Regions from separate parts of the Micromonospora sp. NPDC000316 genome, predicted to be linked through region 1. Evidence: riboswitches for the same ligand, from Rfam matches in the RefSeq annotation. Region 1 holds a riboswitch; each other region holds the start of a gene.

Region 1 (4,606 bases):
TCGCAGCCGGCGCAGCGCGAGGGTGATGTTGCGCAGCACGCTCATGTGCGGAAAGAGGTTGAACTGTTGGAAGACCATGCCCACCCGCTGCCGCAGCGCGTCCGGGTCGTCGCCGAGCACGCTGCGCCCGTCCAGCAGCACGTCGCCGCGGTCGGGCTCGATCAGCCGGTTGAGCGTACGCAGCAGAGTGGACTTGCCCGAGCCGGAGGGCCCGATCACGCAGGCCGCCGCACCGCGCGGCACGCTCAGGTCGACGCCGCGCAGCACCCGGTTGGGCCCGAAGGCGAGGTGGACGTCCCGCGCGTCGAGGCTTACCGATGTGGTCGTCACGATGCTCATCGCCGGTCTCCTTCCGTGCTGCCGGCCAGCGCCGACTCGTCCTCGTCGTCGTCCGGCGGCGCGGTCGCCGGCCGGCCGTGGCGCAGGCGCCTGTCGATCCAGTTGACGATGTGTGTCAGCGGGACTGTCAACGCGAGGTAGAAGAGCCCCGCGAGCAGCAGCGCGGACTGGTTGCCGGTGTTTGCCGCGTAGTCCTGCCCGATCCGGAACAGCTCCCGCTGGCTGGCCACCAGCCCGAGGAAGTAGACAAGGCTGGAGTCCTTGATCAGCGCGATGAGCTGATTCACCCAGGCCGGCAGCACCCGCCGGATGCCCTGCGGGATGATCACCAGCCGCATCGAGTCGGCCCAGGAGAAGCCGAGAGCCCGCGCGCCCTCCAGTTGGGCGGCCTCCACCGACTGGATGCCCGAGCGGAAGATCTCACCGATGTACGCGGACGCGATCAGCGACAACGCCAGAATGCCGAGCGGGTACGGATCGGGTCCCCAGACCTGCATGCCCAGCGGGGCCAGCCCGACGCCGATCAGCAGGATCGTCGCCGCCGCCGGCAGCCCTCGGAACACGTCGGTGTAGACCCGCGCCGGCCAGCGCAGCCACCGGCTGCGGGAAATGCCGGCGACGGCGAGCAGCAGGCCCAGCACCGAGCCGAGCAGGGCGGCGGAGACCGCGAGGATCAGCGTGTTGGGCAGCCCGACCGTCAGCATGTCGGGCAGTGCCTCGCGCATGGCGTCCCAGTCGAAGAACGTCTCCCACAGGGTGCTCAACGGATCCATCGGTCGCCTCTCCTACCGCCCTGCTCGCTCGTCACCGGTACGTCGTCAGGACACGGCCGGCGACGGCACTGCCACCGTGCCGCTGCCTGGCTTGAAGTCCTCCGGGACCGGCCGGCCCGGGTAGTACTGCAACTGCAACCGGCTCCACGTGCCGTCCGCGATGACCTCGTCGAGGCCCTTGTTCAGCGCCTCGCGCAGCTTGTCGTTGCCCTTGGCCACGGCGTACGCGGTAGGGGCGTTGCTGAGCTGCTTGGCCGCCACCGTGATCTTGCCGTTGCTGTCGGCCGCCAACTTGTCGCCGATCTCCGCCGGGGCGATCCACGCGTCGGCGGTGCCCGCCTTGAGCTGGTTGATCGCACCGTTGTAGTCCGGCACCCGCACCGGGTCGAGCTTCTGTGCGGTGGCGTAGTCGTCCTGGACGGTGCCCTGCACCACGACGACCCGCTTGCCGGCGAGCTGGTCGAAGCCGGTGATCGACGAACCGGCCGGAACGTCCAGGCCGAAGTAGCTGAAGTCGTAGCCGTTGCCGAAGTCGACGTTCTTCTTCCGCGCCTCGGTGATGGTGATCGAGGAGCTGCCGACGTCGAACTTGCGGTTGTTGACCTGGGACAACAGCGCGGAGAAGTCGGTGCCGACGAACTCGACCTTCAGGCCGATCTTGTCGGCGACCGCCGTGAGCAGGTCGTTGTCGAAGCCTGTGAACTTGCCGTCCTTGAGGTACACGTTCGGCGGCGCGTCCGACAGCGTGCCGGCGCGCAGCACGCCGGCCTGGATCAGCCCGTACGGGTTGCTGTCGGCGTCGGACGACGAATCGTCGGAGCCGCAGGCGGTGAGCGCGGTCGCGGCCAGGATGGCGGCGACGCCGACGGCGGCGGCACGGGTCAGGGCAGGAAGGAATCGCATGAGTGTCTCCGAGGGGTCGCGTCTGGCGGCCATGGGCGTGCGCCGCCGACGGTGCGCCCGATGAGGGCGTACCGCTTGTGTGGTTCGTGGAAAGAGGGCGTGCGCTAGTGCGCTGCGCGGCCGCGACAGGCGGCGCTGCACACTCGCATCATGTCCACGTGCCGCCGCCGAATCAGTGCCGGCGAGGGTCGACCGGCGCGGACGTGCGCGCCGAGGGCGGGTGGATCGGTGCTGAGGATGTGCATCAGGTCTCCCGGGTCTGTGCTGACCTGGGTGCCAGGCCACGCTTGCACCGGCGTGCTGCCGGTGCCTGGTCTTCACCCGGGGCACCCCACCGCGGAGGAGGGTTGCCGGCCAGCGAGCCGGGGCTTCGCGCTGGCACTCATGACCTGCGCCGAGGCTAGCAGCAGAGCCCGGCCGATCGTCCAGCCGATATGACCATGCTCACCGTCCGTCGCCTGGTCAGCCGGCGTGCACGTGCGGCCGGCGGGTCTGGTCGGGCTCCTGGCGGCGCAGGATCTCCCGGGTGACCGAGGCGATCTCGCCCTGCCCGAAAGCCAGGTACCGCAGGACGTTGCGGGCCGGGCCACCCTCGGTCCACTCGAAGTAGATGTGCGGGCGTCGTCCGCTGCGGTCGCGGATCTCCAGGAGCAGGGCGGCCAGCGCGTTGGGCACCGACGAGCTGGCCAGGCTGAGCACCGGGAACCGGTCGTGCGCCACGCTGCCGCGCACCAGCAGCCCGGTCTCGAAATCCGACGGGTCGGTGACGTGGACCTCGACGAATATGACGTCACTGTCGTCGGGGAAGTCGTTGTCCGCCATGGTCTGCGCCAGCTTGTCGCGGTATTCGGTCAGGTCGCGTCGCGCCGGTTCGTGCGCGATGAGGCGGATCCGTCGCCCGCTGCGCTCGGCCACGAACGCCGCCGCGTCCGGGTCGAAATCGACCCGGTCGATCCGCAGTTCGAAGGCCCGCATCAGCCGCGACAGCGCCGACACCAGGATCATCGCGCCGATGAAGCAGGCGGCGATCTTCACGCCGTCGGGACGTTGCACCACGTTCGCCGCAGTGGTGTAGACGAACACCACAGCGATGATCCCGAACGCGATCATGCGCCCGCGCTGCCGGCGCCGTCGCGCCGCGAGGGTCACCGCCGTCGACGCCGAGGTGATCAACACAAGGACCCCCGTGGCGTACGCGCCGCCCTGCGCATCGACGCTTGCCCGGAAGACGATCGTGATCAGGAACGCCACCCCGGTGAACACCAGCACCAGCGGCCGGATCGCCCGGGCCCAGGTCGGCGCCATGCCGTACCGGGGCAGGTAGCGGGGGACCAGGTTGAGCAGGCCGGCCATCGCCGAGGCGCCCGCGAACCAGAGGATCCCGATTGTCGACAGGTCGTACGCCGTGCCGAACACCTGGCCGAGGTGCTGGTGTGCCAGATAGGACAGCGCCCGCCCGTTCGCCGGACCGCCCGGCTGGAACGCCTCGGGCGGGATCAGCACTGTGGTGGTCACGCTGCTGGTGATCAGAAAGACGCTCATGGTGGCGGCGGCGGTGGTGAGCAACCGACGCGCGCCCCGGATCCGACCCAGCGGCCGATCCTCCGAATCTTGGCGGTCCCCCCGGATGTGCGGCATCACCGCCACGCCCGTCTCGAAGCCGGACAGGCCCAGCGCCAGCTTCGGGAACACCAGCAGCGACAGCGCGACGACCATCAGCGGATCGCCGTGCCCGGTGGTCAGCGTGCTCGTCCAGTCCCCGACCGCGCTCGGATGGGTCACCACCCGCCACAGCGCGTCGACGATCACCACCGCGTTCAACGTCAGGTAGACCGCGACCAGGACGACGGCGATCCCAATGGCCTCGCCGAATCCCTTGAGGAACACCGCGCCGAGCAACGCCACGAGCAGCAACGTGAGCAGCACCTCGTGGCCCTTGAGGCCACTGGGCCAGAAGGGGTTCTCGTCGAGGTGCGCTGTCGCGTCGGCCGCGGACAGGGTGATGGTGATGATGAAGTCGGTGGCCGCGAAACCGAGCAGCACCAACACGAACAGCTTGCCCGGCCAGTAGCTGAGCAGGCGTACCAGCATCGCGATCGAGCCCTCACCGTGCGGGCTCTCCGCCGCCACCCGCCGATAGACAGGCAGCGCGCCGAGCAACGTCACCAACACCAGCACCAGTGTCGCCACCGGCGACAGCGCCCCGGCGGCGAGCGCCGCGATGCCCGGCTGGTAGCCGAGCGTCGAGAAGTAGTCGACGCCGGTCAGGCACATCACCTTCCACCACGGGTGGTGCCGCTGCTGCGCTTGGCGGACATGCAGGCCCTGCGGCACCTGCCGCTCCGACGCGTCGGCGAGCAGCCAGCGCCGCAGCCGGTCGGTCCGCCGACCGGCGCGCCTGTCGACCTCCATCGGCGCTACCCCCGTCGTCCCGCCCATGGTCACCGCGAGTATCCGCCGGCAGGCCGGCACCCGTCCGCCGTGCGCGGAAACCCGCCCGTCGTGGCCACCTGCGAGCGCGTGTCGGAGGGTTTCGGGCCGGAGGCCGGGGGAAAGCAGCGCCCCCACGGCAGGCAGGCCGCCGGACGGGC
Region 2 (4,606 bases), on a different contig from region 1:
GGGTCACCTGCGGCGGCGCGTGCCGTTTGCCCGGCCGCACGGCGGGAAGCCAGCCGGCGACCGTTGCCCTGGGGAGGGACGATGCCGGTATTCGTGAAGAAGCTGCTGACCTGGGGCAGTGTCGCGTTCCTGATCTACTTCATGGCGTTCCGACCGGACGGCGCCGCGCAGCTGTTCAAGGCGATCGGGGCGATGCTCGTGGCGATGGCCCAGGGGCTCGGTGACTTCCTCACCACCCTGATGACCTGAACCCCCAGCCGTCAGGGACGACCGGGCGGCCAGGGCGCCACGGGACGCGCGCCGTGCCAGCCGGGCGGCGGATAGCCCATCGGGGGCGGCGGCGGGGCCAGCACCACCGGAATCGGCACCACCGGCTCGTCGGGTGCGGCCACCGGCCGCTGCGTACCGTCCGGGAAGCGCAGGTGGTATCGGCTACCGTCCCAGACCCCCACCGGAGCCTGCGGGTCCCGACCCACGAAGAACGACCGGTACGCGGTGATCGCGTCCAGCAGTTGCCGCTCCTCGGCAGCGGTCCGCTCCTGGTCGGCGGGCTTGCGGTCCAGGCCACGAAGCGTTCCGTCGCGCAGCAGCGCCAGCCGGGTGGCGGAGAACTGGTAGCCCCGCATCGCCCGGACACCGGCGTCGCCTGCCACCCGGCGCGCCCAACTGCGGGCCGCGTGCCGACGGCCGAGGCTGCTCAGCGCGGCCACCTCGGGTGGGCTCAGCCAGCCTGCCCGCACGTAGTCCGGCAGTCTCCGCTCGGTGAGCCGGCCCTCCCACGCGCGCAGCCACAGCGCGAGCCCCACCATGCCGAAGAACACAGGGACCATCAGGCCGAGGAAGCCGTACAACATGATCACTGCTTCGCCGGTGGCCTGGGTCAGCGTGGGCAGCAGGTTCCAGGTGCCGTGCAGGATCATCGCCAGCAGCAGGCCGGCGATGGGGGCGAGCACCCGGACCCGACGGTCGGCCGTCCGGGCCGCGATGCCCAGCCCCACACCGGTCATCGAGGTGAAGAGCGGATGGGCGAACCCGAACAGGAGGATCCGGACGATGAAGATGGCGATGACCTGCTGGGTGCCGGTCGCCGGGCCGTACCGGTCGGCGCCTGCCGCGTAGCCGTACCCGCCCAGGTAGAGGATGTTCTCCACCATGGCGAAGCCGACCGCGGAGAGCCCGCAGTAGACAAGCCCGTCGGTGATCCCGGACCACTCCCGGCGGCGGAACACGAGCAGCAGGATCGGGCCGAGGGCCTTGGTCAACTCCTCGATGAACGGTGCCACGAGCACCCCGGTGAGCGCGGCGGGCAGCCCCCAGTCGGCGAACCGGCCGGCGGCGAACTCGTTGACGGTGAGCGAGGCCGCCGTGGAGACGAAAGCTCCCCAGGCGAAGCAGAAGATCAGATATTTCAGCGGCTCCGGTTCGTACCTGTCGAGCCAGAGGAAGCAGGCGACCAGCACCGGCACCGGCAGGATCGCGGCGACCACCCCGACCAGCAGGGCCTGCACGCCGAGCGACTGGCCGAGCGTGAAGACCATGAACACCGCGCACGCGGCGATGAGCAGCACCACCCCGGCCAGCACCAGGAATCGTCGCCAGCCGAGTCGGCGCAGCGGCATCCGGGGTGCCTCGCCTGCGGGCGGGGCCGCGGGCGCGGGCGGCGACGACGGCAGGGGTGCACCGGGCGGGGTGTCGGCCATGCGGTCAGCGTAGCCATCCGACGCCGGCTGGTTCGGGCGCATCCACAGCCGCTATGCTGCTGGGCAGGTCACGAGTGCCAGCGCGAAGCCCCGGTTTGCTGGCCGGCAACCCTCGTCAGTTCGCGGTGGGGTGCCCCGGGTGATGACCGGGCCCAGCCCGATCGGCGTGCTGGGCAAGCGCGGACCCCGTCCCGGCCTAACGCCAGGGGTCCCTGACCCCGGAGGCTCCGGCATGCCCGTCACCCTCGTACCCTCGCTGCCCACGATCGCCGCTCCCGCTTCGGCGGCGCCGCTCGACGTGCTCGGCGTACCCGGCGAAATCAACCTGGACTACGCGGCCACCGCGCCGTGCGCGCGGGCCGCGGCCGACGCGGTGACCGAACTGCTGCCCTGGTACGCGAGCGTGCACCGAGGCGCTGGCGCGCTGTCGCGCCGTTGCACGCTCGACTACGAGCGGGCCCGGCAGACGGTCGGCGACTTCTTCGGCGCCCGCGCCGACGATCACGTGATCTTCACCCGGAACACCACGGATGCGCTCAACCTGCTGGCTCGGGCCCTGCCGGCCGGCGCGACGGTTGTCACATTCGCCGGTGAGCACCACGCCAACCTGCTGCCGTGGCCGCGCGGCTCGGTCCGGCTGCCGGTGCCCACCGACCCGGCCGAGGCGGTACGCGCTCTCGCCGCCGCCCTCACCGAGCTGCGCCGGAACAGCAACCCGGCGCTGCCGGTGCTTGTCGCGGTGACCGGGGCCAGCAACGTGACAGGGGAGCGGTGGCCGGTCGCCGAGCTGGCGCGGGTGGCCCACCGGCACGGTGCCCGGATCGTCCTCGACGCCGCGCAACTCGCCCCGCACGCCCCCGTCGACCTGCTCACGCTCGATGTGGACTACCTGGCCGTCTCCGGCCACAAGCTGTACGCCCCGTTCGGCGCGGGCGTCCTCATCGGCCGCTCGGACTGGCTGGACGCCGCCGCGCCCTACCTGTCCGGTGGCGGCGCGACAAGCCACGTCGGGCCGGCCACCCACGACGTGACCTGGACGACCGGCCCGGCACGGCACGAGGGTGGCACGCCGAACCTGTTGGGTGCGGTGGCGCTGGCTGCGGTCTGCGAGGCGCTGGGCAACGCGGACCGGGCCGCGCTGGCCGCCGACGAGCAGGCGCTGCTGGCCCGGCTACGCGCCGGCATCGCCGCCCTGCCGCACGTGGTGGAGCTGCGCACCTTCGGCCCCGAGGCGCCCCGGGTCGGCATCGTCTCGTTCGTGGTCGCCGGGCGGGACTCGGCGGAGGTGGCCGCCCGGCTGGCCGCCGAGCACCGGATCGGCGTACGGGACGGGTTGTTCTGTGCCCACCCGTTGGCCCGGCGGCTGCTCGCCGACGCGGCGGCGCGTACCGGTCGGCGGGATCTTCCACCCACCGCGTTGCGTGCCAGCATCGGCCTGGGCAGCACCGCTGCCCAGGTGGACCGGCTGCTCGCGGCGCTGGCCACGCTGGGCTGAGCGCTCAGCCGATGGGTGGCGCGGTGGGCGGCTTCGGCGCCTCGGCCGGCCCGGCCGGCTGACCGACCGGCCGCTCCTGCTCCCCGAAGGCGGTGCGGATCCACCGGTTCGCCTCCTCCTGCTCGATCCCGGAGGCCACCAGCAGGTCACTCGCCGTCGTCCGGATCTGGGCGACCACCACGCTGCCCGAGAAGCCGACCCCTGCGGCGTACGCCCGGCCGGCCTCGCTTACCGCCCGCAGCGACCGCTCCCGTGCCTTCTGCGGCTCCTGGCCCGCCGCGAACTGCTGTTTGAGCAGCCGGACCGCCTCGGCGAGGTGCGCGATCCCGTCCGGCATGGGATCCGGCACGGGCTCGGAGTCCTCGATCAGCGTGACGGACCGGCGGATCAGGGTGCCGGTGTTGCGCATCGCCCGGTCGATCGGGTCGGCGGCCTCCGCGTAGTGGGTCAGCTCACCGCGACGGTGCCAGCGGGCCGGGGAGAGCGTGGCGGTCTCCTTCGCGCCCTCGATCGCCTCGGACAGGGTGGCCAACTCCTCCTTGTTGTCGCGCATCCGCTCCAGTGCCCGCTGGGTGGCATCGCGGTCCCGTTTGCGCAGCCCGTCGGCGCAGGCGTCGAGCTGGTCGGCGAGCAGGTCCAGCGCCGGTCGGGCGGCCCGATTGAGCACCCGCAGCGGGTTCAGCGGCAGCAGCACAGCCGTCACCAGCAGCGCGATCCCGCCGCCGAGGAACGCGTCGATGAAGCGCGGGATCTCCAGATCCTCGGTGGAGGGGCTCAGCGTCACGATAAGCACCGCCGTGGCCGCCGTCTGGATGACGATGGACACGCTGGCGCCGGCGAAGATGGTGAGCAGGATCGCCACAGTGACCACCAGGCCGAGCTGCCACGCCCCGGTCCCGACCAGGTAGATCAGGAAGTCGCCGATGGCCACTCCGATCGCCACCCCGAGGATCAGCTCCACGGTCCGGCGGGTCCGCTGGCCGACCGAGGCCGCCAGGGTGCCGACCGCGGAGATCGGCCCGAAGACCGGCTGCGGGTTGTTGAGCAGCTTGAGCGAGATCAGGTACGCCAGCCCGGCGGCCAGCCCGGCCTGCACGGCCAGCCCACCGGCCATCCGCACCCGGTGCAGCCGGTCGTGCAGGGTGGCCCGGCCGCGATGGCGCAGTTCCTCGGTGGCCTCGGCGATACGCGCGCCGTCGAGGTCCACCAGCCCTTCCCGCAGCGGGGCACGACGCACCATCGGAGGTCTCTTGTCCCGGGCCACGGCCATGAGCGCGACTACCCGAGGCGGGCGCGCTGAATCCTCCCGCCACACGCGCACGGGACGAATACGGCAGACTCGGGCGGTGGCCGATCTGCTGGACCGGTGGCGGGCGGCAGCCCGGGGTGCCGGGGTGATGCTCGACGATGC
Region 3 (4,606 bases), on a different contig from region 1:
CGATCCCCGCTTTGCAGCGTGACCTCGCGGGGCGGCTGGTCGAAGCCCATCGTGATGTCCTTCGCCCCGTTCAGCACCCGCAGGGCGATCGGCTGGCGCTGCTCGTCCACCACCTGCAAACTCGGGTAGCCGTTGAGTCGATAGGGCTGCTCGCCGCAGTTCACCAACTCCAAGCCGAGGGCACGCAGGCCGCTCGCCGCGTCTCCGCCGGTGGCCCGGATCCGGATACCGGATCCCGGGCACTCGGGCAGCGGATCGGTGCTCGCGAACGGGCTGGGCGCAGCCGTGCGCACCGGCGGTGGGCCCGTCGGGTCCCCGGACTGGCCGCGATGGTCGCCGGGTGCACAGGCGCCGAGCGCCAGCGCTGACGCGACCACCGCGCCGATCCGTCGCCATGCTGCCGTGTCGTGCGAGATCATCCGCCGATCATCGCTCATCTCGGCGTCCACCATTGCCCGACGACCACCACCGCCGACCGCTCCCCACCGCTCCCCGGCCCGCCCGCCTGCCGGCTGCTCGCCCGCCCGCCCGCCCGCCTGCCGGCTGCTCGCGCGCCCGGCCGCTCGCCTCGCCGCCCGCCCGGCCGCTCGCCTCGCCTGCCCGGCTGCTCGCCCGCTCGCCCCGCCTGACTTGGCCGGCCTGTCTAGCCGCCTGACTTGGCCGGCCTGTCTAGCCGCCTGACTTGGCCGGCCTGTCTAGCCGCCCGACCCGGCCGGCCCGTCTAGCCGTCCGCCTGGCCGCCTGGCCGCCGTCTGCCCGCCGAACTGCCTGCCTACCCGGCGCTGGCCTGCCCCGGGGGCCCTCCTGTCGTGCCTTTGGAGCTGAATCGTTTGCGACATCGCTAGCCTGCTCACCTATCGCGGCCTGTTGATCCACTCCATTTCGCCGACATTGCGGTATCCCGCGAACGGGTCACCCCAATATCGGCGATATGGAGTTGACCATGCGTTCGGAGGGCCGCGTCGGGTCCGCGAGCTGCGGCCTCGTGTCGGCCGGGAAAGTCGACCATGTGCGCAGGGCTGGCCGGGTCTGCGAGTCGTCGCCTTGTGTCGGTCGGGGGAGTTGGCCGTGCGTGCACAGGGCTGGCCGGGTCTGCGAGTCGTCGCCTTGTGTCGGTCGGGGGAGTTGGCCGTGCGTGCGCAGGGCGGGCCGGGTCTGCGAGTCGTCGCCTTGTGTCGGTCGGGGGAGTTGGCCGTGCGTGCACAGGGCTGGCCGGGTCTGCGAGCCGCCGCCTTGTGTCGGTCAGGGGAGTTGGCCGATCGGCGGGTGGACGCAGCCCGCGCTGGTTAGCCACAGCGGGACGGTCGCGGCGGTCGCGGGGAGGCACCGGGTGGATTACGTGCTGTGGGGCGACGACGGCAGGCCCCGGCCGTAGTTGAGGCGAAGTGGGCGCGCGGCGGGGCGCGATGGGCAGTTCGACAGGCTGTACGGGCATCAGGACAGGCTGTATCTTAAAGTTCGGGAGCGCTCCCACGGCCGCAAGCCGGTGTGGCGCATAGCTTGAGTTCTTGCATAGGTGCAGGTGGCGGTGCCTGTGTCGCACCTCCGCCGCCGGGGCTGCTCGTGGTCGTGAACGTTTCTTCCGAGATGTTTTCGGCCAGGATCTTCCCACTAGCAAGGAATTTATGTACTTCAATCTTGCCCTGCCTCATCATTGACAGGTATCTATTTGTGTCGATGGAGGTCCCATGAACTTGTCTCGGCTCGGCGGGCCGATCCTGTCCCTGTTCCGCATCGTGACCGGCCTGCTGTTCGCGTTGCACGGCCTGTCCTCGATCTTCGGGTTGTTCGGCGGCAACCCCATTACCGGCAAGGCGATACCCCTCGGCACCTGGCCGGGCTGGTGGGCCGCGCTGATCCAGTTGGTCTGCGGCGCGCTGGTGCTGGTCGGGCTCTTCACCCGGCCCGCCGCGCTTCTCGCCTCCGGCTCGATGGCGTACGCCTATTTCGTCGTACACCAGCCCGAGGGCCTGCTGCCACTGCACAACGGCGGTGAGCTGTCGGCGCTCTTCTGCTGGTCGTTCTTGCTGGTAGCGGTGCTTGGCCCGGGGTCCTGGGCGCTCGACACGCTGCTCGCCCGGCGTCGCAACGACTCTCCATCGGCACCAGCGCCGGTCTCGGCCGCCGAGCCCAGCTCGGTGTCCGTCTGATCGCACATGTGCCGCGCGCCGCCGGAGCCTCAATGGGGCGGCTCCGGCGGCGCGCCTGGCGAGAGGCCATCCCTGCGCTGATGTCGCAGACGATTCAGCTCCATAGCGTGCGCCGGTGGCAGGTCCTACTCGGTGCGGCTGGCGAACGAGGACGCAGGCGGGCGGGGGATGAGGACGGCGTCCAGGAGGCCGGGGTAGAGCTTGTTCAGCTCGTCGCGGCGGAGGCGGACGTAGCGGCTGGTGCCGGCGGCCCGGGTGCGGGTTATGCCGGCCTCGCGCAGCACCCTGAGGTGGTGGCTGCGGGTCGCCTTGGAGACGCCGATCTCGAATGTGTTGCAGGCGTGCTCGCGGCGCTCGGCACCGCCCTGGCCGGCAGCGGTCACCGACCCGGTCGCGGTGGTCGATCCGGTGGCGGCCACCACCCGTTGATCACCTGCCCTGGCCTGGTCTGTTAGCTCACAGCGTGGGATCCGCGCTGGATGCGACGGCCGACGGTGCCTAGACTCGGCGGCACAACTGAATACCTCATCCAGAGGGGCTGAGGGATACGGCCCGACGACGCCCCGGCAACCACCCCGCGCGCTCACCGCTGAGCGACAGGCGGGGCAGGTGCCAATTCCGTCCCTGCCGCACCGTGCGATGCGGGGAAAGATGAGAGGACTTCTCGACATGACGTCGACCCTCGCCGCCTCCGGCATCGACACCTCCACAAGCCCCGCCCGCGCTCTGGTCTGTCGCGCCTGTTCGGCCCGCTACCCGCTCGCCGCCCAGCACGCCTGCTACGAGTGTTTCGGCCCGCTGGAGGTCGACTACGACACCGCCGCACTGGCCACTGTCACCCGCGAGCAGATCGAGGCGGGCCCGAAGAACATCTGGCGGTACGCCGCGCTGCTGCCCGCCGGTCAGGACCCGGCCACCCGGGTCACCCTCGACCCGGGGCTGACCCCGCTGGTGGCGGCCCCGCTCCTCGCCGCCGAGCTGGGCATCACCGCGCCGCTCTGGGTCAAGGACGACAGCGCCAACCCCACCCACTCGTTCAAGGACCGGGTCGTCTCGGTGGCGCTCACCGCGGCGAAGGCGCTCGGCTTCACCCGGTTCGCCTGCGCGTCGACAGGCAACCTGGCCAACTCGGTGGCCGCCCACGCCGCCCGCGCCGGCACTCCCTCGGTGGTCTTCATCCCCAGCGACCTCGAACAGGGCAAGGTCATCACCACTGCCGTCTACGGCGGCGAGCTCGTCGCCATCGACGGCTCGTACGACGATGTGAACCGGCTCTGCGGCGAGCTGGTCGAGACCGACGAGTTCGAGGACACCGCGTTCGTCAACGTCAACGTCCGGCCGTACTACGCGGAGGGCTCCAAGACCCTCGGCTACGAGGTGGCCGAGCAGCTCGGCTGGCGGATCCCGGCCCAGGTGGTCATCCCGATGGCCAGCGGCGAGCTGCTCACCAAGATCGACAAGGCGTTCTCCGAGCTTGTCGAGATCGGCCTGGTCCAGCCGCCGGCCGGCGGCTGGAAGGTCTTCGGCGCACAGTCGGCCGGCTGCAACCCGATCGCCTCGGCGCTGCACGCCGAGACCGACACGATCACCCCCGTCAAGCCGACAGGCATCGCCAAGTCGCTGAACATCGGTGACCCGGCAGCCGGCCTCTACGCGTTGGAGGCGGTCCGCCGCACCGGCGGCTGGATGGAGTACGTCGACGACGACGAGATCCGCGCCGGCATCCGGCTGCTCGCCCGCACCACAGGTGTCTTCGCCGAAACCGCTGGTGGGGTGACGGTGGCGGTGCTGCGCAAGCTCGTCGAGTCCGGTCGGCTCGACCCGACGGCGGAGACGGTCATCTTCAACACCGGCGAGGGCCTGAAGACCATCGACGCGGTCGCCGGCCAGGTCGGCCCGACCCACCACATCAAGCCCTCGCTGCGTGCCGCCCGCGACGCTGGCCTCCTCGGCTGACTCGGCAGGCGGGCGATCCGCCGGGTAACTGGGTTTTCGCTGTGAGTGCGGAAAACCCGCCGCTATGGACTTGACGGCAGGAACCGGACGGCGCAAGATGCTCCGTGCGGGAGGGCATTTCGCCGGAGACTTTTGAAGTTCTTGCGACCCAACGCCGGAGGCGTTGTGCGAGTGTCCCTCCCGACCACGTTCGATCGGGCCACCGGATTAATTCGGTGGCCCGATCGCTTTTCCGGGTGCCAGGCTCGCCGGCATGAGCATCACGATCGCGTCCTTCGACGGCGCAAACCGGGCCGCGATCGACGAGGCGTACCGGATCGGCGCGGCGGCCAGCGACGTCGACATGCCGGACTTCCCGCCTCTCTGTCGGCGATACTTCGACGCGCTCTTCCATACGCCGATGCCCGGAACCGAGTCGCTCTGGGCGCTGGCCCGGCTGGACGACGTGCCAGCCGGCTACCTCAAGCTGGACCTGCCCCAGCTCGACAACACCGACAACG

Evidence for each region. A riboswitch is a leader RNA that binds a small molecule or an ion and turns the genes downstream of it on or off. The one in region 1 is predicted to bind S-adenosylmethionine.
Region 2: another riboswitch for S-adenosylmethionine. It lies ahead of ACFY2Q_RS11825 (aminotransferase class V-fold PLP-dependent enzyme); the one in region 1 lies ahead of ACFY2Q_RS07805 (ABC transporter substrate-binding protein).
Region 3: another riboswitch for S-adenosylmethionine. It lies ahead of thrC (threonine synthase); the one in region 1 lies ahead of ACFY2Q_RS07805 (ABC transporter substrate-binding protein).

What each region holds. Positions count from the first base shown of each region.
Region 1 covers NZ_JBIAZG010000002.1:708,638-713,243, forward strand. The annotation lists gene ACFY2Q_RS07795 (amino acid ABC transporter ATP-binding protein) at 1-333, opposite strand, end outside; gene ACFY2Q_RS07800 (amino acid ABC transporter permease) at 336-1,112, opposite strand; gene ACFY2Q_RS07805 (ABC transporter substrate-binding protein) at 1,158-2,015, opposite strand; SAM riboswitch class IV at 2,294-2,405, opposite strand; gene ACFY2Q_RS07810 (amino acid transporter) at 2,478-4,427, opposite strand.
Region 2 covers NZ_JBIAZG010000004.1:203,341-207,946, forward strand. The annotation lists gene ACFY2Q_RS11815 (hypothetical protein) at 82-249, shown strand; gene ACFY2Q_RS11820 (PrsW family intramembrane metalloprotease) at 261-1,742, opposite strand; SAM riboswitch class IV at 1,767-1,886, shown strand; gene ACFY2Q_RS11825 (aminotransferase class V-fold PLP-dependent enzyme) at 1,933-3,195, shown strand; gene ACFY2Q_RS11830 (aromatic acid exporter family protein) at 3,200-4,435, opposite strand; gene ACFY2Q_RS11835 (metal-dependent phosphohydrolase) at 4,542-4,606, shown strand, end outside.
Region 3 covers NZ_JBIAZG010000004.1:223,997-228,602, reverse strand. The annotation lists gene ACFY2Q_RS11920 (DUF4232 domain-containing protein) at 1-437, opposite strand, end outside; gene ACFY2Q_RS11915 (DoxX family protein) at 1,689-2,150, shown strand; gene ACFY2Q_RS11910 (winged helix-turn-helix domain-containing protein) at 2,276-2,572, opposite strand; SAM riboswitch class I at 2,673-2,808, shown strand; gene thrC (threonine synthase) at 2,820-4,106, shown strand; gene ACFY2Q_RS11900 (GNAT family N-acetyltransferase) at 4,360-4,606, shown strand, end outside.